DNA from 4 places in the Streptomyces sp. NPDC059371 genome. Region 1 is predicted to be linked to each of the others. Evidence: riboswitches for the same ligand, from Rfam matches in the RefSeq annotation. Region 1 holds a riboswitch; each other region holds the start of a gene.
The links. A riboswitch is a leader RNA that binds a small molecule or an ion and turns the genes downstream of it on or off. The one in region 1 is predicted to bind cyclic di-AMP.
Positions count from the first base shown of each region.

Region 1 (5,650 bases):
AGCGATCGTCGCCAACAGCTTCGCCACCCGCTGGATCGCCATGACGACCGCGGATCCCTCGGGCGCCGACACACTCGGCGCGACCGTCATAGCGCCGGTCGTCGAGGAGTCGGCGAAGGCGGCGGCCGTCCTGCTCGTGTTCCTCTTCCGCAGACGGGACTTCACCGGGATCGTCGACGGTGTCGTCATCGCCGGGGTCACCGCAACCGGCTTCGCGTTCACCGAGAACATCCTCTATCTCGGCACCGCGTTCGGCACCGACCAGCTCAGCGGGGAGAGCGGGATCGCCTCCGTCACCGCGGCGACGTTCTTCGTCCGGGTGGTGATGTCGCCCTTCGCGCATCCCCTGTTCACCGTGCTGACGGGCATCGGCTTCGGCGTCGCGGCACTGTCCGCCGAACGCCAGCACGCGCGCCGGGTGCTGCTCCCCCTGACCGGTCTGCTGCTCGCGATGGGCATGCACGCGATCTGGAACGGCTCCTCGGGCTTCGGCCGGTTCGGGTTCTTCGGGGTGTACGCGGCGTTCATGGTGCCCGCGTTCGGGCTGCTGACCTGGCTCGTCGTCTGGACGCGGCAACGCGAGCTGCGGACCGTCCGCGCCGAACTGCCCGTGTACACCGCCGCGGGCTGGCTGGGCGCGGCCGAGCCGTGGGCGCTCGGCTCGATGCGGGCGCGGCAGCTCGCGCGCGAGTACGCCGGGCACCACTTCGGGAAGGGCGCGGCCCGCTCGGTGGCGGAGTACGAGGCGTACGCGACCTCGCTGGCGTTCCTGCGCCACCGGGGGCGCCGGGGCCGTGCGGGCGCCGACTTCGTCGTACGGGAGCGTGAGTTGCTGGAGGAGCTGTGGCGCCGCCGGGAGATCGCCCGTCCGGCTCTCGCCTACGCGGCCCGCGCCACGGCCCCGCTGCCCGTGCCGTCGCCCTGGCCGCCCCAGGGGTACGGGTACGTGACCCCGCCCGCGCGGCCGTACGGGTGGCCGGTCCAGGCGTCCGCGCCGGCCCCGTATCCCGCGTACAACCCGTACAGCTCGTAGCGCGGGACGGTCACGGCGCGGTGCGCCGGCGGGCATCACCGTGCACCGCGCCGACGGTCCGGCTGTTACGCCGACGCCTGCGAAAGGCGCGTCAGTTCGTCGTCCGTCAGCACCAGGTCCGCGACGCCGAGCAGGGCCGGGAGCTGCTCCACCGTGCGGGCGGAGGCGATCGGCGCGGCGACCGTCGGCTGTGCGGCCAGCCAGGCGAGGGCGACCGTCGGGACGGCGACGTCGTGGGCTGCCGCGATCTCGTCGAGGGCGGCGAGGACCCGTGGCCCGCGTTCCGTGGTGAGGTGCTTGGCCGCGCCGGCCGCCCTCGGAGAGTCGACCGTGGCGCCGGGGCGGTACTTGCCGGTGAGGAATCCGGCGGCGAGCGCGAAGTACGGGACGGCCGCCAGACCGGCCCGGGACGCGACCTCCAGCAGGGCGCCCTCGTAGGTGTCGCGCGAGACGAGGTTGTAGTGGGGCTGGAGCGCGACGTACCGGGCGAGGCCCTCGCGGTCGGAGAACTCCAGGGACTCCCGCAGCCGCTCCGGGGAGATGTTGGAGGCGGCGATGTGCCGCACCTTGCCGGCCCGCACCAGCTCGTCGAGGGCGCCGATGATCTCCTCGACCGGCACCTCCGGCTTGTCGAAGTGCGTGTAGTAGAGGTCGATGTGGTCGGTGCCCAGGCGGCGCAGTGACGCGTCGGCCGCGGCCTTGATGTTGGCACCGGACAGGCCGGGGTACGCGGGGTGCTGGCTGACCTTGGTGGCGACCACGATGTCCGCGCGGTTGCCGCGGCTCTTCAGCCACTTGCCGATGACGGTCTCGGACTCGCCGCCCTCGTTGCCCTCGACCCAGGCCGAGTAGGAGTCGGCCGTGTCGAGGAAGTTGCCGCCGGCGGCGGCGTAGGCGTCGAGCACGGCGAAGGACCGGGTCTCGTCGGCCGTCCAGCCGAAGACGTTGCCCCCGAGGGAGAGCGGGAAGACCTCGAGGTCGGACGAACCGAGTTTGCGAAGAGAAGTCATGTACGGCCTCAACGCCCCTACCGGATGGATGTATTCCACAATCATCGGGCGCGGTGGGCGCGGTGCGCGCCGCCGTCCGCGCCCGGACGACCGACAGCCCTGACGTCGGGGGGGTTGACGTCAGGGCTGCCGGAGATCGGAGATCAGGGGTTGATGCCCTTGCTCTGGAGCCATGCCATCGGGTCGATGCCGGTGGCGGCGCCGCCGGGGTGCACTTCGAGGTGCAGGTGCGGCCCGGTGACGTTGCCCGTGGCGCCCACGCGTCCGATGACATCGCCCGTGGCGACCTTCTGGCCGACGGTGACGCTGATCGACGACTGGTGGCAGAACCAGAGCTCCGTACCGTCGTCGAGGGTGAGGATCGTGCGGTAGCCGTACGCGCCGGCCCAGCCGGCCTCGGTGATGGTGCCGCTGTGGATCGCCTTGATCAGCGTGCCGGTGGGCGCCGCGAAGTCGAGTCCGGTGTGGTAGCCGGAGGACCACATGGAGCCGGCCTCACCGAAGCGCGAGGTCAGCGTGTACGACGAGGTCGGCAGCGAGTAGCTCTTGGCGAGCTCGGCGAGACGCTCGGCCTCGGCCTTCTGCTTGGCCGCCTCCTCCGCCTTCTTCTTCGCGGCGGTTTCCTTGGCCTGGGCCTCGTCCTGCTGCTTGGCGGCGGCCTGGACGGCCTTCTGCGCGGCGGCGGTCTGGACGGCCTTCTGCGTGGCGGTGTCGGCCTGGTTCTGCTGCGACTGGGCCTGCGCCATGATGCGGTCGCGCAGCGCCTCACCGGCGTCGCTGCTGCCCTGGGCCGTGTCGGCGCTGGTCAGACCGGCGGTGGTGAGCGGGGTCGTGGAGCCCTTGGGGGTGCTGGATCCGCCGTCCGATATCAGGGCCTTGGCCGACTCGGTGACCGACGACAGGTCGGGCAGTGAGATCGAGACGGGCGCCTTGCCCGGAGCGGCGCTGGCGATGCCACCACCACCGACGGCGGCTATGACACCGACGCCGAGAACCGTGGAGCTGCGGGCGAGTCCTCCGCCGCGCTGCTTGCCCGTGCGGTGCCGGCCGCGGACGGGAGCGAGGGAATCCGCGGTGGGGTTCCACTCCTCCCAGGGGCCCTCGTCCTTGCCATAGCCGAAGGTGTGGGCTTCGTTCGGCGTGAACGAGGTTGGCTGAGCGGGCCGGTTGGACGCCACCTGGGCGCACTCCTTTCCTTCCTTGCCGCCTACCGGGTTAGCTGACGGGTTCGGAGCAGGAAGGTCTCCTACGCGCGTACGGCCACCGTGCTTCCACGGCGGAATACGCTCGATTCACCCCACGAGTTGGTTCCCCGGTTCCCTTACGGGATTCGGCGCGTGCGCACGGAGCCGTCTCTTGTGACGGTTGTGACGACCGCGCTGCGTTATCGAACGTTAATAGACCCAGGCACCGAATTCCAAGCTGTTCTGACTGATCATTAACGCCTCTTGGCCAGGACTTTGGGGTCACGGACGATGAAAAACGGGCGAGTTGACCACGTGGCGCTTGCACGGATTTCCCTGACGGTAAGTCAGTCGTTATGCGGAGGGGCACGGTCCGATCACTGCTCGTGACGCCGGACGGCGAGCAGCGCCATGTCGTCCGTCAGCGGGCCGCCCGTGTGCTCGCGGACCGCCTCGAAGAGAGCGGTCAGCAACGCCTCGGGGCCGGGAAAGACCCGCCCGGCCAGCCAGGCGGCCGGATCGAAGAACTCCCCCCGCGCGTCGCGGGCCTCGGACAGTCCGTCGGTGTGCAGGAGCAGCGTCGCCCCGCGCGGAAATCCCTCCCGCAGCGTCGGGGCGGGCAGGCTTCCCAGTTCACTCATCCCGAGCGGCAGCGCGAATGACTCGGCGGTGAGGGTGACGAGCGTGCCGTCGGGATGCAGCAGCAGGGGCGGCGGATGGCCGCGGTTGACGACGCGTACGACCTCCTCGCCCCGCGGGACCTCGGCGAGGACGGCGGTCGTGAACCCCTCGACCGCGTCGATGCTGTCGCGCCGGGTGCCGGCGCGCGTCAGCGCCCGGTCCAGGCGCTCCGCGACACCCCCCAGGGTCGCCTCCCGCTCTGCCGCCTCCCCGAACGCCCCGACCACCGTCGCGACGGCGGCCACCGCGGTCATCCCCTTCCCCCGTACGTCCCCGACGACCAGCCGCACGCCGTACGGGGAGTCCTGCACCGCGTACAGGTCCCCGCCGATGAACGCGTCCTCCTGGGCCGCCTCGTACCGGGCCGCGACCTCGAGCCCGGCGATCCGCGCCTCGGGCTCGGGCAGCACGGCGCGCTGCGCGAACTCGGCGATCTCCCGGACGGAGGCGAGCCGTTCGTCGCCGCGCCGGACCACGGTGTTGATGAGGACGGCGAGGACGGCGGCCGTCGCCACGGTGACCACCTCGGTGACCGCGTCGACCTGAAGGACGATGTCGAGCACACAGTGCGTCACGAGGACCGCGCCCACGGCGAGGACACCGGCGAGAACGGTTCCGCGCAGCGAGTAGAGGGGCGCGGCGACCAGGGGCGCGGCCGCGAACAGGGGGGCCGCGGTGAATTCCGACGGGGTGAGGTAGTCGTAGACGATCCCGGCGGCGACGAGCAGCACGGGCAGGGCCCGGACGAAGGCGCGTGCCCTCACGATCCGGCGCGGGTCCGCTGCCGCCGGACCGGGCGACGGGACACTCCCGGACCCTCGGACACCGCGGGACGGCCGGCCGGCCCGGTCGTGAAACTGTCCGGTCCGCCGCTCACCTCCTGGCTGCCCCACCCGTCCAGAAGAACCGGCGCGGAGGCGGCGGGCAACCCCTGTGGCCCGACCGGGGGAGAAAGGCGCCGCCCGCCGGAACGGAACCGGCCGGAGAAAGACGGCGGGACAAACACCAAGGGCCGGAACTCATGAATCCGAGTTCCGGCCCTTGGCCTTCAGTAGCGGGGACAGGATTTGAACCTGCGACCTCTGGGTTATGAGCCCAGCGAGCTACCGAGCTGCTCCACCCCGCGTCGTTGAAATCAGTGTACGCCATCCGCGGGACCCGAAGCACACCCGTTCAAACCCGCCCCTCCAGCGGCGCGGGCACCCGCTCCCTACCGGGCCGCCAGATGCCGGTTGGGGGCCTCGGCGCGGTCCGCGTACTCGGGGAGGACGACGACCTCGGCGCCCGCGGCGGCGAGGAGCCCGTTCCCGTCGGCGTCCGTGACGAAGGTGTCGGGCTCGCGCCAGGCGGTGACGACCCGCCGTACACCGGCGTCGAGGATGAGCCGGGCGCACGGCGCGGGCCGGGAGGCACGGTGGGCGCACGGTTCCAGGCTGCTGTAGACGGTGGCGGCGGCCAGCCGGGGATCGGCCGGGTCGATCTTGGCGAGGGCGGCCTCCTCGGCGTGCACGACGGGGTCGCCGCCCTCACGGGAGTGGCCCCGGGCCAGCTCGGTCCCGTCGGCGGCGACCACCACGGCGCCCACGCTGAACGCGGTCTTCGAGGGCGGGCACAGCTCCGCCAGCTCGCAGGCGAGCTCCAGCCACCGCCGGTCGGCGGCGGAGGCGAGCGAGCCGGTGCCGGGCGCGGTGGGGACGTACCGGATGAGTACGACGTCGCCGACGGGCCGGGTCTCCACCAGC
Region 1 is NZ_JBHYXD010000005.1:19,286-24,935, forward strand. Features, by position in the region: gene ACFXGX_RS04590 (PrsW family intramembrane metalloprotease) at 1-1,033, shown strand, start outside; gene ACFXGX_RS04595 (aldo/keto reductase) at 1,099-2,043, opposite strand; gene ACFXGX_RS04600 (M23 family metallopeptidase) at 2,187-3,221, opposite strand; cyclic di-AMP (ydaO/yuaA leader) riboswitch at 3,233-3,389, opposite strand; gene ACFXGX_RS04605 (PP2C family protein-serine/threonine phosphatase) at 3,605-4,675, opposite strand; tRNA gene ACFXGX_RS04610 (tRNA-Met) at 4,961-5,034, opposite strand; gene ACFXGX_RS04615 (dihydrofolate reductase family protein) at 5,119-5,650, opposite strand, start outside.

Region 2 (5,650 bases), on a different contig from region 1:
TGGTCGAGGTGGAGAACCGGTCCCGGTCCTTCACGGCCATGAGTCCCGCCTCCCCAGTACCGGCCCGCCGTACGGGCCCGTCACGTGCGTACGTCCCCGCACACGGTACGGGACCGGGTACGGGGACGTACGGAGGACGCTTCCTGAGACGCGCGAGGCTCAGCCCTTGAAGCGCGGGAAGGCGCTGCGGCCGGCGTAGACCGCGGCGTCGTCGAGGATCTCCTCGATGCGCAGGAGCTGGTTGTACTTGGCGACACGGTCCGAGCGGGCCGGGGCGCCGGTCTTGATCTGACCGCAGTTCACGGCGACCGCGAGGTCGGCGATGGTGACGTCCTCGGTCTCGCCGGAGCGGTGGGACATCATGCACTTGAAGCCGTTGCGCTGGGCCAGCTCGACGGCGTCCAGGGTCTCGGTCAGCGAACCGATCTGGTTGACCTTGACGAGCAGGGCGTTGGCGGAGCCCTCCTCGATGCCGCGGGCCAGGCGCTCCGGGTTGGTGACGAAGAGGTCGTCGCCGACGATCTGGACCTTGTCGCCCAGCTTGTCGGTGATGACCTTCCAGCCGGCCCAGTCGTCCTCGTACAGCGGGTCCTCGATGGAGACGAGCGGGTACGCCGCGACGAGCTCGGCGTAGTACTCGGTCATCTCGGCGGCGGAGCGCTCCTTGCCCTCGAAGAGGTACTTGCCGTCCTTGTAGAACTCGGAGGCGGCGACGTCGAGGGCGAGGGCGATCTGCTCGCCGGGGATGTAACCGGCCTCCTTGATGGCCTCGAGGATGAGGTCGAGGGCGGCGCGGTTGGACTCCAGGTTCGGGGCGAAGCCGCCCTCGTCGCCGAGGCCGGTGGACAGGCCCTTGGTCTTCAGCACCTTCTTGAGGGTGTGGTAGACCTCGGCGCCCCAGCGCAGGGCCTCGGAGAAGGACTCCGCGCCGATCGGGGCGATCATGAACTCCTGGATGTCCACGTTGGAGTCGGCGTGCGAGCCGCCGTTCAGGATGTTCATCATCGGAACGGGCAGCAGGTGCGCGTTCGGTCCGCCCAGGTAACGGAAGAGCGGCAGGTCGGACGCCTCGGAGGCGGCGTGCGCGACGGCGAGCGAGACGCCGAGGATGGCGTTGGCGCCGAGCGAGGCCTTGTTGTCGGTGGCGTCCAGGTCGAACATCGCCTGGTCGATCAGGCGCTGCTCGGTGGCGTCGTAGCCGACGAGCTCCGGGCCGATCTGCTCGATGACGGCGAGGACGGCCTTCTCGACACCCTTGCCCTGGTAGCGGTTCGGGTCACCGTCGCGAAGCTCGATGGCCTCGAACGCTCCGGTGGAGGCGCCGGACGGAACGGCGGCACGACCCGTGCTGCCGTCGTCGAGGCCGACCTCGACCTCGACCGTGGGGTTGCCTCGGGAGTCCAGGATTTCCCGGGCTACGACGACGTCGATGGACGGCACGAGCATCTCCTTATTGGGATGTGACGCGGTACGCGGAGCTTGGCAGCCCCGCGGGATGAGCCTAACCGGCTCAGGGGGATCGGCCAGCGATCGACCACCCCTTGAGCGGACTGAGCCTACATATTGTTCCTGAACGGAACAAAAAAAGAAATAAAAAACCCCGCTCCGGCTCGTGCGGGGGAACACGTGCCGGAGCGGGGAGCCCGTGGGGACGGGGGACCTCGGCGGGTCTCCGGTGCGTGCGGAGACCCCACGAGGGGGCGTTGCCTGCCGGGCGTCGCGGCGGGGTGCCGGAATCACGGCCGCCCTCCGCCGAAGGCGGCCGGGTCAACCGGCGTGCCGCGCCGCTCAGCGCAGGTGGAGCTGCTGGCCCGGGTAGATGAAGTCGGCGTCGGTGACGATGCCCTTGTTCAGCTTGAACAGCTTCTGCCAGCCGCCCTTGACGTGCTTCTTCTCGGCGATCGAGCTGAGGGTGTCACCCTTGACGACCTTGTACTCGCCGTCACCCTTCTTGACCTTCTTGCCGGTCGGGGTGGTGACGGTCTTCTGGGCGGGGCGCTCCGCGGAACGGGAGGCGGGCTGCTCCGTCGCACGGGTGGCCGGGGCGCTCTGCGAGGTGCTCGGCGAGGAGGGCGCCGACGGGGCCGCCGGGGCCGAGCCGCCGCCGTACGGGGTGCTCGACAGGCCGGTGCCGCAGGTCGGCCAGGCGCCCTTGCCCTGTGCGGCGAGGACCTTCTCGCCGATGGAGATCTGCTGGGACTTCGAGGCCTGGTCGGCGGTCGAGGCGTAGGCGGTACCGCCGTACGCGGCCCAGGTGGAGGACGAGAACTGCAGGCCGCCGTAGTAACCGTTGCCGGTGTTGATCGACCAGTTGCCGCCGGACTCGCACTGGGCGACGGCGTCCCACTCGGAGCCGGTGGCCGCGGAGGCATTGCCCGCCGCCATCAGCGGGGCGGCGATGGCGACGCCGGTGACACCGGCGAGCGTGGCGACACGGGTGGCCTTGTTCGGGCGGCGGTGCTTGCCCTTGCCGGAGAACAGCATGGAGAGATCCCCTCACCGACGCCTGCGAGGTGAGCTGTCGGGTTCGGGCCGAATGAGTTGCCCGGCCGCATGCCCTCGGTCCCGTCTCCAGGACCTCCGGCACGCGGCTTCACCCCAAGCCGTTCCCGGGTGTCTCTCGACTCCCGGGCCCGGCACTTACCTTGGGTCCCCCGCTCCTGCCTACGGCGCATGACGCGACGACTGTTCCCGTACGGCCGTTGGCAGGATTCGGCGTTGCGACCGTCGGAGCCCGCTGTGGCGAGCAGTCACGACCGTAAGCAGTCGATTGGCGGAATTTCAAAGACGATCAGGGCTTCTGAGACCCATCTCTCACTTGCTCCAAATGGGACATTCCCCAGCGAACCGGGGCGCTAACTCCCTCTACTTTTGCACCGTTTCGACCGTGTCCGCGATGCTCCGACCAGGAACGACGAGGCCGGGACCGCCGTCGGCCGAGGCCGCGTCCACCTTGGGCAGGTCGCCCCATCCGCTTTCGAGGCCAAGGGCGTCGGAAACGCTCCAGAGGTTCCCGATGGCGTGTGCGACGTACTCGGTGTCGGGGGCGTCGGCCTCGGGGCTCGCGGCATGACGCCCCGTGGAGTCGTCGGTCCGGCTGTCGGCCGTGCTCTCCGCGGCGCCCCCGCCGCGGTGTCGCCCGGTGCCGGAACCCGCCGAGGTGGACGGGGTCGAAGCGGCTTCCTTCTGTCCCGACTTGGACGACTCATCACTCTTGCCGGTCGCCGCGTCCGCACTGTCGGAGCTCTGCGAGGCGCTGGGCGTGGCGGTGTCGCCGGCCGCGTCGGAGGACTCGGCCGAACCGGACGAATCACTCGAAGGGGACGAGCTGGGCGAAGTCGCCAGACCGGACGAAATATACGAACCGGAGTCGTCGCCGGTGCTCGACGAGTCGCCGGCCACGCCCGTGTCGACGCTGATGCCGGCGGAGCCCTTGCCGAGACCCGAGAGCGGCCCGCACGTCGGCCAGGCCGCGAGGCCCGTGTCGGCGAGCACCTTCTCGGCGACGGCTATCTGCTGCGAGCGGCTGGCCTGATCGGCCGTCGGGGCGTACTCGAGGCCGCCGTGCGTTTCCCAGTTGTCGTGGTCGAGCTGAAGGCCGCCGTAGTACCCGTTGGCTTCGTTGGCGCTCCACGCGCCACCGCTCTCGCACTGTGCCACCCGGTCCCAGGTGGTCCCGTCGGCCGCGCTGGCGCTCGCCGCGGCGAGCAACGGGATGACGATCGCCGATCCGGTCACCCCTGCGGCGACGATGAGAGCCGGGGCCTGGCGAGGGCGACGGTGACGGCCGTTCCCGGAGAGCATGCGAGAGCCTTTCGAGCGACAGCGGGGAGCACCGCGACTCCTGCCTAAGTGAGTGGCGCAGGTGCCGCGTTGATGGGTGAAGGTAGTCGCACTCGAACGCTGGTTACAAGTCGATGCACTACTGATCACGCGAAGATCACAGATTTGACGGAGCGTCACCTTCCGGTGGCCGTGAAGGCGCCTTTCCGGTATGCGGAATCGCCGCTTCAGCGCGGCCGTCGAAGGGTCGTCGATGCACCGATCGCGTCCTATTTGACCGGGGTGAACTCCACCGGAAGCGTACGCAATCCGCGCATAATGAGCCCTCCGCGCCAGCGCAAATCAGCCGATTCTCCGGCGAGTTGGATGTCGGGAAGACGGCCGAGGAGCGTACCCAGCGCGGTCTGCCCCTCCAGCCGGGCGAGCGGCGCGCCCAGGCAGTAGTGGATGCCGTGGCCGTAACCCAAGTGCTGAAGGTCACGTCGTGAGAGATCGAGCGTGTCCGGCTGTTCGAAGCGCTCGGGGTCGCGGTCCGCGGCCGCGAGGACCACGAGCACGGGGTCGCCGGCCGCGATGTCCTGCCCGCCGATCCGCACGTCCTCGGTCGCGAACCGCCACGTGGCCAGTTCGACGGGCCCGTCGTAGCGCAGGAGTTCCTCCACGCCCGTCTCCAGCAGCCCGCTCTCCCCGGCCGCGAGGGAGGCCTGCAGCCGGGCCCGCTGCCCGGGGTGGGTGAGCAGGGCGTGCATCCCGTTCCCGATGAGGTTGACCGTGGTCTCGAACCCCGCGAAGAGCAGGATGAAGGCCATCGCGGCGGCCTCGTTCTCGGTGAGGTGCTCGCCGTGGTCCGAGGCGCGGATGAGCCCCGAGATGAGGTCCTCGCCGGGCTCGGGCTCCGCGGTCAGCGCCTCGCGCTTGCGGTGGATGAGTTCGGCGAGATACCCGCGCATCTTCTTCACGGACCGGGCCACCCCGCCCCTCGGCCCGCCGCCGTGCCGGATCATCATGCCCGCCCAGTCCCGGAAGTCGTCCTGGTCCTCGCGCGGAACGCCGAGCAGGTCGCAGATGGCGTAGATGGGGAGCGGGAAGGCGAACTCGTGGATGAGGTCCGCGGAACCCCTGGCCGCGAACCCGGCGATGAGCTGATCCGTCAGCTCCTGCACCCGCGGTGCGAATTCGGCCACGCGCCGGGGTGTGAACGCCTTGCTGACGAGCTTTCGCAGCCGGGTGTGGTCCGGCGGGTCGATGTTCAGCAGATGCGTCATCAGCTCGGCCTTGCGCTCCCCGGGGATCCCGGTCCGGCCCTTCGCGTGCGCGGGCTCGTCGTGATGCGCGGGATTCTTGGACAGCCGCTGGTCGGCGAGCGTCTGCCGGGCGTCGGCGTACCGCGTGACGAGCCAGGCCTCCACCCCGCTGGGCAGCCGCGTGCGGTGCACGGGCGCGTTCTCCCTGAGCCAGGCGTAGGCCGGGTAGGGGTCGGTGGCGAACTCCCAGGTGAAGAGTTCGGGGGCGGCGCTGGCGGAGGCTTCGTGCTCGGTCACTCCCCGACGGTATCCGCACCGGCCCGCGGACCCCCGCCCACCGGATCGGCCGAGCCGACGCCCTCCCGACCACCGGACCCGCGGGAGACGCCGACCGGTTGACCACCAGGCCCGCGGGAGACGCCGACTTCCCGACCGTCAGGCCTGCGGGAGACCCCTACCAACCGACCACCGGGTCCGGGGGAGACCGGGTCCGGGGGGGACGGCGACCGCCTGACCGTCAGGCCCGCAGGAGATCGCGGCTTCCTGGCCACCGGGTCCGGGGGAGACCGCGACCGCCTGACAGCCAGGCTTCTTGACCACCAGGCCCGCGGGAAGCGGCGACC
Region 2 is NZ_JBHYXD010000049.1:18,223-23,872, forward strand. Features, by position in the region: gene ACFXGX_RS25220 (septum formation initiator family protein) at 1-40, opposite strand, end outside; gene eno (phosphopyruvate hydratase) at 160-1,446, opposite strand; gene ACFXGX_RS25230 (transglycosylase family protein) at 1,789-2,484, opposite strand; cyclic di-AMP (ydaO/yuaA leader) riboswitch at 2,489-2,682, opposite strand; gene ACFXGX_RS25235 (transglycosylase family protein) at 2,866-3,738, opposite strand; gene ACFXGX_RS25240 (cytochrome P450) at 4,053-5,324, opposite strand.
Region 2: linked by a shared signal. The riboswitch ahead of ACFXGX_RS25230 (transglycosylase family protein) and the one ahead of ACFXGX_RS04600 (M23 family metallopeptidase) in region 1 are both predicted to bind cyclic di-AMP.

Region 3 (5,650 bases), on a different contig from region 1:
GCCCGGTGCCGGGTACGTCCAGGACGGCCGAGCCGGGGCTCAGACCGGGCGTACGACGCTGTGGATGGCCGCCCGTCCGGCGTATTCGACCGACTCCTCGCTGATCCGCGCTCCGGGACTCGGCGCGTGGACCATCATGCCGTCCCCCACGTAGAGACCCACGTGGCTCACGTTGGCGTGGAAGAAGACCAGGTCACCGGGCTGGATGGCACCGAGGTCGACCGCCGGGCCGGCCTGCGCCTGCTCCTGCGTCGCACGGGGGAGCATGACTCCCGCGCTCTTCCAGGCCGCCTGGGTGAGACCGGAGGGGTCGTACGAACCGGGTCCGGACGCTCCCCACACGCACGGGCTGCCGATCTGAGCGCGGGCGAAGGCGACCGCCTCGGCGGCTCTGCTGTCGTGTCCGACGACCGGCGGGACGGCGGCGACGGCTACCGCACCGGTGACGAGGCTGTCGATGTCGAACCCCGGGTTCGTGCCGGCGGCCCCGGGGGCGGCGGGCCACGCCTGCTGGTTGCCGGTCGGCCGCAACGACTGCCGCCAGGCGTCGTCGGCCGACGGAGGCGTCGGCTGGTTCGCGGGGGGCATCGGAGCCGACTGATAGGCGGCCGGACGCGGCGCGGCCTCGTACGCGGGCGGCTGGGGCGCCGGCTCGCTCACCGGAGGCATCGGGGCCGGCTGATAGGCGGCCGGACGCGGCGCGGCCTCGTACGCCGGAGGCTGGGGCGCCGGCTCGCTCACCGGAGGCATCGGGGCCGGCTGATAGGCGGCGGGGCGCGGCGCGGCCTCGTACGCCGGAGGCTGGGGCGCCGGCTGGCTCATCGGGGGCACCGGGGCCGGCTGGTACCCGCTGGGACGCGTCGGCTTCTCGTACGAGAGGGGCAGGAGCACCGACGTGTACTCGGGGGCCGGGGCGGGCGCTTCGTACCCGCGGGGCAGGATGACCGCCTTGGGCTGGGCGGCCGGGGGCGCCGGCTCGTACGCCCGGGGCATGGAACCCGTGTCGAAGACCCCGGGCGCGGGCGCGGCCTGGGGCACCGCCTCGTACGGGGTCGGCTGGGGCGCCGCCTGGAACGCGGGCGCCTGAGCGACCGACGGGAACGTACCGGTCTGCGCGGCGGACGGGAAGGTGCCCGTCTGCGCGGCGGACGGGAACGCGGCGGTCTGCGGAGCCGCCGGGAACGCGGTGGGCTGAGCGACCGACGGGAACGAACCCGTCTGGCCGACCGACGGGAAGGTACCGGTCTGTCCGACCGACGGGAAGGTGCCCGTCTGCGCGGCGGACGGGAACGCGGCGGTCTGCGGAGCCGCGGGAAACGCGGTGGGCTGAGCGACCGACGGGAAGGTACCGGTCTGGGCGACCGAGGGGAACGAGCCGGTCTGATCGACCGCCGGGAACGAACCCGTCTGACCGACCGCCGGGAACGAACCGGTCTGCGGGGCCGTCGGGAACGAACCGGTCTGCGGGGCCGCCGGCCGGTACTCGATGGCCGGCATCTGCGCCACGGGCATGCCCTGCCGTGCCATGTGCCGCGCCATCAGCTCCCGCGCGACGGCGAGCTTGCGCCGGGCGCTCTGCTTCTTGACGTGCGGCGAGGACTGCTGCGGCGCGGCGGCCGGAACGGCCCCCGCGCGGAGCCCCGCACGGACCGCCACCTCGGATCCCGGTGCCGCCGGGGCGCCGCCGGCCGGGAGCGCGGCGGGCGGACCGGCGGTCAGCTCCAGTGCGGGGCGCGCACCCGGCTCCGAAGCCGGACCGGCGGTCAGCTCCAGCACCGGGGCGGCCGTCAACTCGGCAACGGGCCGTACGAGTTGTTCCAGCTCGTAGATCGTCGGAAGGTCCGACGAGGACCCACGGGACCCCTTCGCGGCCTCCTTCGGACGAGCACCTCCGCCGCCACGCTCCGGCTGTCTGTCGGCCGGTAGCGCGGCCGGGGCCGAGGGTCCGAACCGGGAACGCGCCCCGTCGAACCACTGGCGCATCAGGTCGTCCTGGGCGGCGTCGGAGACTCCGCTCCCCTGACCGGCGTTCCGTCGGCCCGGCCTGCGGTTGGAGTTCGCCAGGGCGCGGGTCCCGTTGAAGTTACCGGTGGCGAGCTCCGCCTGGTCGTAGAGGGACGAGAGTCGTCGGGCGACTTCTTCGCCGCTGGGCGGGGTGCGTTCCGGCGCCATGGAGTGGTGCTCCTTCCGTCGTCCGCCTACCGGGTTAGCTGTCGGGTTCGGGCGGACGATTCCGGAAGGTATGCCCTACGGCCCCTGCCCCGAAAGGCAGTTGGCCGATTCACCCCAGGTTCGGTGGGTCCCCGGCTCCCGCTGCCACGAGGACAGGCAGGACTCGGCGGAGGCCGCACCGCCCGGCGAGCTTCGCCGGAGGGAGTCGGGCGGCCTGGTCGCCAACTTAGCGATGGTGTGCACCCGATGTGAAGATCCACGTCCCAGATGTCCGATACATTTTCGTGACCTTCATCGCACCGTCCCGCAGCGCGACCGTGAGGACACGGGCCGTACTCGAAAAGGCGGCTGAGCACGGCCGTTGGGACGAGCGAGGCCGGCGCCCGGTCCGGAGCCGCGGGTCACACGTCCGGCCAACTCGGATGTGTCGAAAGTGTGCACAGAACTGGCGTTCCCTGGCATGTCGTTCGACATCGACGGCGCCCTTTGGTCACACCTTGACCGGTTCTGGCCGAGCTGGCCGGATCACCGCTGCGACCACCTGCCGGCCGTACCGTCGAAGCACGTCAGACCACGAGAGCGAGTCGAGGATCCCCACGTGCACGATGCCCCGATCTATGCCCAACTGATCTCCGAACGCGGTGACATACCGACGCTCGTGCGAAGCGAAGCACGTCGGCTGCAACGCGACTTCGAGTGGATCCTGAGCTGGGATCCGTCGACGGGCGCCCCGCTTCCCTCGTCCGCCGCACGACCGGCGTCGGGTACGCGCCGCGCCTTCTCCCCCACCCCCGATCCCGACGACCGGCTCGACACACCGGGCTCCTGACGCCCGGGACGCCCTACAGAACGCCAGGCTCTGCGCCCGGCCGTTCGGCGGGGAGCGGGTCGAGGCCGGCGCCGATCAGGGTCACCAGCTCGGCGACCGTAGCGCCCGTGGCCCGATGCCAGGTCCGCGCGCGGCGGAGCATCGCGTGGTCCCCGCCCTCGACCCGCACGGCGCTCGCGGAGCAACCAGCCTCCGCGGCCCGGCGGACGAGGGCGAACGACTCCACGGGGTCGGTGACCCGGTCCCGGTCCCCGTGCAGCACGATCACGCGTTTGTCCCGGAGGTGGGTCACCGGCTCACCCTCCGGGCACCAGGGTGCCAGCGCCACCACGGCCCGGACCTGGGGTGCGGCCGCGGCCCGCAGAGCGGCGCGCCCGCCCATCGAGTGACCCACGAGCACGACCGGCACCTCCCCCACCAGAGCGGCGAGTTCGTCCAGTGCCAGCAGAACGTCGGCGACGGGGTCGGCGTCCGCGCCGTTCCATCCCCGGTGGCGGTAGCGCACCTGCCCGACGAACGTGTCCTCGTCCGCCAGGGCCCGTGTCACGGAGCGCACGAACGGCCGCATCCGGGCGCGTGCCAGGTTCCACGGCCGCAACGGGGCCTTGCTGTCGGCGGTGCCGCCGTGAAGGATCAGTACGGCCGCGCGCGCCGGTTCCCCGTCCGGACGAGGGACGCGGCAGGGCCGCAGCGCCACGGAGGCGCCGGTCTCCCCGGACCGGGACACATCGTCGGCGGACATCCGCACAGAACCTCGCATGACACCTCTCCACCTACCGGCGCTTCGTCCACGCCTCGCACTGAACCGTGAGGAGGAATCGTCTCACCGACCGCGGACCCGCCCCAAGCTCACTCCGCGGCTCACTCCGCGGGCTCGGGCCGCGCGCGGTAACCATTGCGCCATTCCTGGTAGAAACGCCAGAGGCGGGCCGCCTGCGGGCAGCGCCCCGACTCCCGTTGGCACGTGCGGCAGTTGCCGACGTGACTGACGTAGGCGGACTCGGGGGCGTCCCCCGGTTGCGGATTCGGCATGGCCCTCGGCACCCGTCGGCGCGACGCGCACCGGCGCAGCGTCGCTTCTGATGCCGTACTTCCGCGCCGAGGGCCCCGGCGGATGCACCTGCCCGGCTGCATCTGCCGAGGCCCCGCTCCGGCGTCAGTCGAGGACGTCGGCCTCGTACTCCTCCGTCGCGGGGAAAGGTCTGCCGGCCGGGGGCCTGCGGACCGCCAGCCGGGCCACCTCGAAGTCCATCTCGGAGGCCTCGGGAGGCGGCGGCGGGTGGTATCGCCCCGCGCAGACGGAGAGGTTGACGATGAGATAGGCGTGCCAGGATCTGCCCACTCCGCGCCGGTCGTCGAAAGCCCGGATTCCGTTGACCCACCACACGACCCGGAGGGCGCCGAGCTCGACCACGAGGTCGACCCAGGCACCCGGCTGGATCGCGGGGTTCCGGTAGTAGCGGTGGGTGTTGCGTACGTGGTTGGACAGTTCCAGCAGGTCGGGGTTGTCGGGGTGGTACTCGAAGACGTCGATCTCCTGACCGCCGTCCCGCCACGTCCAGATCGCCGGCCAGGCCCCCGTCACCGTGGGCAGCTTGACCCGTGCCTCCAGCACGTCCCCCGTGCGGACCATGAACCCGTCCGCGCTGCCCTCGGTGGTGAGCAGGCCCGCGTCCCAGTCGCCGTCCGGGCGCCGAGTGGCCCGGAAGCGGCCCGTCCGGCTGTAGGAGGGGTCGGTGACCAGGTGGTCGAGTTTGCCGTCGTCCGGGTTGACCGGACCGCCGTCGGGATAGGCCCAGGAATGGCCCGCGACCCATTGACGAGTCGAGGCGAAATCCGCCGTGAAGACGACATCGGACACGCGGCACTCCTCGATGACGGCGTTTCGCGAACGTCCAGGTTCTCCCCAAGCCTCCGACATCCACGCCCTGTTCATCTCAACCCGCCACAAAACAACCCATCGGGGTGAACCGGTCGTACTCCGGCGCGCGGCGTCTTCCACGTACCGCGCGCCGCCGCCTGCGCCCCGCGCCCCTCGCCGATCACGGATGCAGATCGCGGATGCAGATCGCGGATGCAGATCGCGGATGCAGATCGCGGATCGCGGATCGCACCGCGCCACACGCCCACGCACCGGTTCGGCCGGCTGCCCGGCCGGGTGCCGCGGCCCCGGCCGGGCTCCGCCCGGCTACAGGTACGGGCGGGTGATCAACTCGATCGCATGGCCGGCCGGGTCCTTGAAGTACACGCCGCGGCCGCCGTGTTCATTGTTGATCTCCCCCGGGCGCCTCATCTGCGGGTCGGCCCAGTGCTCGACGCCGTCGGCGCGGAGCCGTCGGTACGCGCGGTCGAACAGCTCGTCGTCGATCAGGAACGCGTAGTGCTGCATCTGGATGTCCACCGGGGGCTCGGCGAACTGCAGCAGCACGCCGTCCGTGAGCTGGACATTGGTGAACAACCCCCAGGACGGCGCTTCCGGCAGTTCCAGCAGCTCCCGGAAGAAGCGTGCCGACTCGCGGCGGTCCTTGGCTGCGACGATGGTGTGATTGAAGGTGACTGTCATACGGCTGACCTCAGCAGTGCTCGACACGGAAGACGGACTCGCGGTGCACAAGCACCGGGTGGTCCACGTGCCGGACTGGGGTGGCG
Region 3 is NZ_JBHYXD010000141.1:7,651-13,300, reverse strand. Features, by position in the region: gene ACFXGX_RS40450 (NlpC/P60 family protein) at 40-2,172, opposite strand; cyclic di-AMP (ydaO/yuaA leader) riboswitch at 2,180-2,351, opposite strand; gene ACFXGX_RS40445 (hypothetical protein) at 2,771-3,001, shown strand; gene ACFXGX_RS40440 (alpha/beta fold hydrolase) at 3,015-3,761, opposite strand; gene ACFXGX_RS40435 (beta-glucanase) at 4,158-4,862, opposite strand; gene ACFXGX_RS40430 (VOC family protein) at 5,190-5,564, opposite strand.
Region 3: linked by a shared signal. The riboswitch ahead of ACFXGX_RS40450 (NlpC/P60 family protein) and the one ahead of ACFXGX_RS04600 (M23 family metallopeptidase) in region 1 are both predicted to bind cyclic di-AMP.

Region 4 (5,650 bases), on a different contig from region 1:
CGGTACGGATCGCCGACGTGGCCTCGGTTCTCGGCGTGAGCAACGCGCTGGTGCTGTACCACTTCTCGACGAAGGAGAAGCTGGTCGCCGCCGCGTTCACCCACGCCGCCGAGGACGACCTCGCCCATCTGCGCAAGCTGCTCGGCCGTCGCACGACAGCGCTGCGCCGCCTTCGTGCCGCCGTGCGCTGGTACGCCCCGACCGGACAGGCCAAGGGCTGGCGGCTGTGGATCGAGGGCTGGGCGGTCGCCCTGCGGGAGCCCGCGCTGTGTGAGGTCACCCGCGGCCTCGACCGGCAGTGGAAGGCCGCCATGACCGAGGTGATCGCGGAGGGTGTGGCCGCCGGCGAGTTCCGCTGCCCGGACCCCGCGAGCGCGGTCCTCAGACTCACGGCGCTGCTGGACGGCTTGGCGGTCCAGATGACCGCGTACTCCGGAGCGGTGTCGCGGGCACGCACCCAGGAATGGGCCGACGAGGCCCTCGCCCGCGAACTGGGCCTGGAACGCGCGGCGTTGATGGCAGCGGTGCGCTGACCCTCGCGCGGGGGCGAGGCAGAGGCGGGGTGCGTCGAACGGCCTCGGATCGCAATCTGGCCCCGGCCCCCGACCCGAACTCGGACCCCGACCTGGCCTCGGGTCCCGACCTCGACCCGACCTCGGGTCACGAACCCGCCCCGGATCCCGGCCCGACCTCGGGTCACGAGCCCGACCCGGATCCCAACCCGGCCTCGGGTCACTACTCCGCCCCGGATCCCGACCTGGCCTCGGGTCACTACCCCGACCCGGCCCCCAACCCGACCTCGGATCACGGCCCCGACCCCGGCCCGGCTCCTCCCGCGTATCGCGCCTCACCCGACTCCACTGTTCGGACCGTGGCGACGGCGATCGTCCCGGAGCCGCCGGAAGCGAGTGGCGCTCCTGAACGCCCTGGGCGGGTGCGGCCGCGCTACGGGCACTCGGTCCCGGCCGGTCGGACCGGTCCCGGACGAGGTGCCAGTCGGCCGGTCGGCCCGGCCCCGCCGACCGAGCCGGTCCCGCCGGCTGAGGAATCCTGCAGGCCGTGCTGGTCCGCCGGCCGAACTGGTCCACCGGCCAAGGCGGTCCGGCCCGGTCAAGCCGGGACCGCCACCGCAGCCGGGCTCGCCGACCGTGCCGGTCCCGTCGGCCAAGCCGGGCTCGCCGGCCAAAGCCGGTCCCGCCGCCAGAGTCGGTGACGCCCGCCCAACCGGGACCGTCGGCAGGGCCGGTAGCGGCTCAGGCCACCGACTCGATGCGCAGCTTGATGTCGTCCGGGGACAGGGCCCCCTTGGCCGAGACGTGATCGCCCGAGGACTCCCCGCGCAGTCGCCGTCCGATCCACGGGACCAGATACTCGCGCGCCCACTGGATGTTGTCGCGGCGCACCTCCAGCGTGCCGCGCGGCGGCAGGGGCGGCCAGGGCTGGTCCGGGTCGGCCGGGACCTCGAGGCCGAGTACCTGTCCGGCACGGAGCGCCACCCGGGTGTGCCCCTCGGGCGAGAGGTGCAGCCGGTCGCCGTCCCAGGCCCGGCGGTCCTGGACCGTCTTCAGGGACCAGAGGTCGAGGACGGGACAGCCGTAGCGGTCCGCGATGGCCCGCACATGTCCGTTGTAGGTGGCGATCTTGCCGCGCAGATGCTTGAGCACGGGAACGTCACGGGTGTCGAAGCCGGTCGTCACCATGACGGTGCCGACGGCGGAGGTGAGGTCGGCGATCGCGCGCTCGAAGCGCTCCGCGACCTCGTCGGGGTCGGTGCCGGGGCGGATGATGTCGTTGCCGCCGGCGCAGAACGAGACCAGGTCCGGGCCGAGTTCCTTCGCCCTCTGGAGCTGGGACTCGACGATCTGGTCGAGCAGTTTGCCGCGCACGGCGAGATTGGTGTAGTCGAAATCGCCCTCGGGCCTGCGGTCCGCGAGAAGTACCGCGAACCGGTCGGCCCAGCCGACGAAAGCTCCGTCGGGCCCGGGGTCGCCGACGCCCTCGGTGAAGCTGTCCCCCACCGCCACGTACGACCCGATCACTGATCTCTTGTCACTCTTCGAATCGTCTGCCACATCAAGCATGATTCACCTATTGATGTGAGCTACGCGACCGTAGGGAAGGGTTGACGGACGGTGAGATAAGCCACTCGCCAAGCATTGGTCAACTCTGGAATAAGGCCCGCGTCAAGGATGTTGAGGCAGCGATCGACTCGGGGCCGCGCCACGGGAACACCGAAGGCCGGACCCAGGGGATCATGGGGTCCGGCCTTCGGAGATCTTCCTGCCGTCAGGAGCAGGAGGAAAAGGGGCGTCAGCCCACGGCGACACCGTGCGAGCGCAGGTACGCGACCGGGTCGATGTCGGAGCCGTAGTCCGGCGTGGTGCGGATCTCGAAGTGCAGGTGCGGTCCGGTCACGTTGCCGGTCGCGCCGGAGAGGCCGATCTGCTGCCCCTCGGTCACGGTCTGCCCCGCCGAGACGGACAGCGACGACATGTGGGCGTACTGGGAGTACTTGCCGTCGGCGTGCTGGATGACGACCTGGTTGCCGTAGGCGCCGCCCCAGCCCGCGGAGACGACGGTGCCCGCCGCGATGGACTTGAGCGTGGTGCCGGTCGGGACCACGAAGTCCACGCCCGTGTGGTAGCCGCTGGACCACATGCTGCCCGCCACCTTGTAACCGGTGCCGACGCTGCTGCTGTCGACCGGCAGGGTGTAGCCGGAGGAGCTGTTGGTGGAGGCCGTGTCGGACGCGGTCGTGTCGTCGGCCGGGGTCGCCTGGGCGGGCTTCGCCGAGGTGGTCGTCCGAGTGGCCGACTGCGTCGCCGAGTGGGCGGCGGAGGCGGCCTTCTTGCCGAGCGACAGCTTCAGACCGGGGTGGATCAGCGACGGGTCGCTGCCGATCGCGGAGCGGTTGTCCGCGTAGATCTTCTTCCAGCCGCCGCCGACGTTCTGCTCGTCGGCGATCTTCGAGAGGTAGTCACCGCGCTTCACCGCGTACGTCTTGACCGCGGCGGTCTTGGCGGACTTCTCGGCGGGGGCGGCGGTCGCGGCCTTCTCGACATGGTGCGCGACGGCGGTGGCGGGGGTCGCGGCCTGGGCGCCCGACGCTCCCATCAGGGGCAGCGCGAGTGCGGCGCCACCGGTTCCGGCCACGGCTATCGAGCGGGTGAAACGCAGGGACTTGGGACGGCGGTGCTTACCCTTCGCGGGCATGACGAATTCCTCTCCGGCGCCTGCGGGGTGAGCTGTCGGGTGCGGGCTGGAGATGCCCGGCCGCTGCTGCGCGGCTGTACCCCTAGCCTGTTCCGGAGACCGGACCAGGCACGGAACCTGTGGGTCCCCCGCTCCTGCCGTGTACGGGTGAGTGTGCGGATTCCGGGCGGCGGCAGGATTGGGCGTCCGTCCGGATTGAGGCAGAACGTAAGCGAGATGAGAGCGCGTCGACAACTATGGGCGGTTTCTGTGCGCTCGCCTTTCTTGATCCATGCGGAAATCGTCGTCACCCTCCGTGGAGTGACGATCTTCCGGACCTCTCAACCCGCCCGTGAATCCTGGCGGGTTGAGAAATGAGGACGGCAACGCATCGTCACGAATATGACGCTCCTCACGCGACTCGCCCCAGGGTGCCCTATTCCAGGGCCAGTTGTAACGAAGGTGCCTATTCGGACAGAAAGGTCAGATGCGACGCAGGCGGATATCCGGCACATCCGGATCTCTGTATGAGGCGGCACGCAAAACGGCACACTCGCAATGCCGCATTTCATAGCAATTGCCCTGCAGGCCTCACGCGACGAGAAGGGTGCGACCAGCCCGACGGTCGGCCTCGCACATTTATCGAACGGGCATTCGATCCAGTGAGCTGTGGAGCACCGCTTCCAGGGCTTTCCGTACGCGAGAAGGCCGCCTGTGGACAACTCATTGCCCGAGGAACCTATGTCGTATCGTCGACAGCGCAAGCCGGTACAACTGCCGACGAGCGGCGCCGAGTCCAGCCCGGCGACGCCGACGGCCGAATGGGAGGAGCCCCCGTGACGCAGCAGGTCCCGTCGACCGAGCCCGAGCTCGGCGGAGTGCGGAACTTCCGCGACGTGGGCGGACTGCCCACCGCGGACGGCCGGCGAGTGCGCTACGGGCATCTGTTCCGCAGCGGCCACCTCGCGCACGCCACGGAGGAGGACGCCGCGTTCCTCGCCTCCCTGGGTCTCCACACGATCTTCGACTTCCGCAACGCCGCGGACCAGAAGCTGGAGGGCCCGGACGTCGAACTGCCGGGCGTGCGGAACGTGAACCTCCCGCTGAGCGACCCGGCGGACGGCAGCGAGTTCTGGAAGATGGTCCGCGACGGCGACATCGACCAGCTTCGCGGGCTCCTCGGCGACGGCAAGGGCGCCAACCGGATGATCAACTCCTACCGCACGATCATCAGGGAACGCACGGCCGAGCACGCGCAGGTGCTGCACGCCCTGGCCGACGACAGCGTGCCCGCGCTGATGCACTGCGCGGCGGGCAAGGACCGCGCCGGGCTGTCCATCGCGGTCACCCTGCTCGCCCTCGGCGTCGAGCGCGAGGCGATCGTGACCGACTACCTGGAGTCGAACGCCGCCCACCGCCGCTACAAGGTCCACCGCAGCGGCTCCTCGGCCGGCACCTACTCCCCCGAGGTCATGGAACTGCTCAGCCCGCTGTTCGACGCGCGCGCCGAGTACCTGACAGCCGCCTTCGAGACGATCGAGGAGAACTGGGGCAGCGTCGAGGCCTACCTGGAACAGGGGCTGGGGCTCACGCCGGAGCTCCGGGAGCGCCTTCGCGCGCGGCTCCTGGACTGAGCCGAAGCCACGCTCCCCGACCCGGGCGCTACTGGTTCTGCGCGCCCAGCGTGAAGAGCAGGTAGATGAAGGCCGCGAACAGGTGGCCGACGGCGACGTAGATGATCAGCCGCACCCACAGGGCGCGAGGGAACTTGTCCTCCATGGACCGGCGGCGTTCCGTGGGTTCGGTCATGACGTCTCTCCCGGGGTGGGGTGGCCCGTCGCCGGGCCGAGGCACAGCGCGGCGACGGGGCTCTGCAGCAGGGTGTGTACGAAGAGGAGATCGGCTCCGTCGCGCTCGGCGGCGGCGATGCGGTGCGGGGTCAGCGAGTCGAAGTGGGCGCTGTCTCCCGGCGCGAGGATGTGCGCGGTGTCCCCGAGGCGCAGACTGAGCCGCCCCTTGAGGACGTACAGCCACTCCTCGCCCGGGTGGACGCGCACGATGTCGCCCTGGGAACCGTAGGGGACGTGCACACGCAGGGCCTGCATGCCGCGGCCCGCGGAGCCCGCCTGCCAGTAGGTCCAGCCGCCCGCCGGGGCCGGCTCCATTTCGGCGGCCCGTACGACCGCGTCACGGTCGGGGACCGTCTCGCCGAGCAGTTCGGAAACCGTCGTACTGTAGACACGGGCCAGCGTGAGCAGCATCGGCAGCGAGGGCTGGCGCTGCCCGGTCTCCAGCCGGGACAGATGGGCGGGCGAGAGTCCGGCGGCGCGGGCGGCGGCCTCCAGCGTGAGAGACGCGCCGCGGCGCAGGGCGCGGAGCCGGGGCGCCACGGCGTGCAGCTCGGCGGACGGCTCTTCGGCCGTCCCTGGATCGGCAGTGCTCATGGAACCATTGAGCC
Region 4 is NZ_JBHYXD010000034.1:35,186-40,835, forward strand. Features, by position in the region: gene ACFXGX_RS20610 (TetR/AcrR family transcriptional regulator) at 1-533, shown strand, start outside; gene ACFXGX_RS20615 (SGNH/GDSL hydrolase family protein) at 1,254-2,039, opposite strand; gene ACFXGX_RS20620 (peptidoglycan DD-metalloendopeptidase family protein) at 2,311-3,213, opposite strand; cyclic di-AMP (ydaO/yuaA leader) riboswitch at 3,218-3,373, opposite strand; gene ACFXGX_RS20625 (tyrosine-protein phosphatase) at 4,029-4,826, shown strand; gene ACFXGX_RS20630 (DUF6126 family protein) at 4,855-4,971, opposite strand; gene ACFXGX_RS20635 (helix-turn-helix domain-containing protein) at 4,998-5,636, opposite strand.
Region 4: linked by a shared signal. The riboswitch ahead of ACFXGX_RS20620 (peptidoglycan DD-metalloendopeptidase family protein) and the one ahead of ACFXGX_RS04600 (M23 family metallopeptidase) in region 1 are both predicted to bind cyclic di-AMP.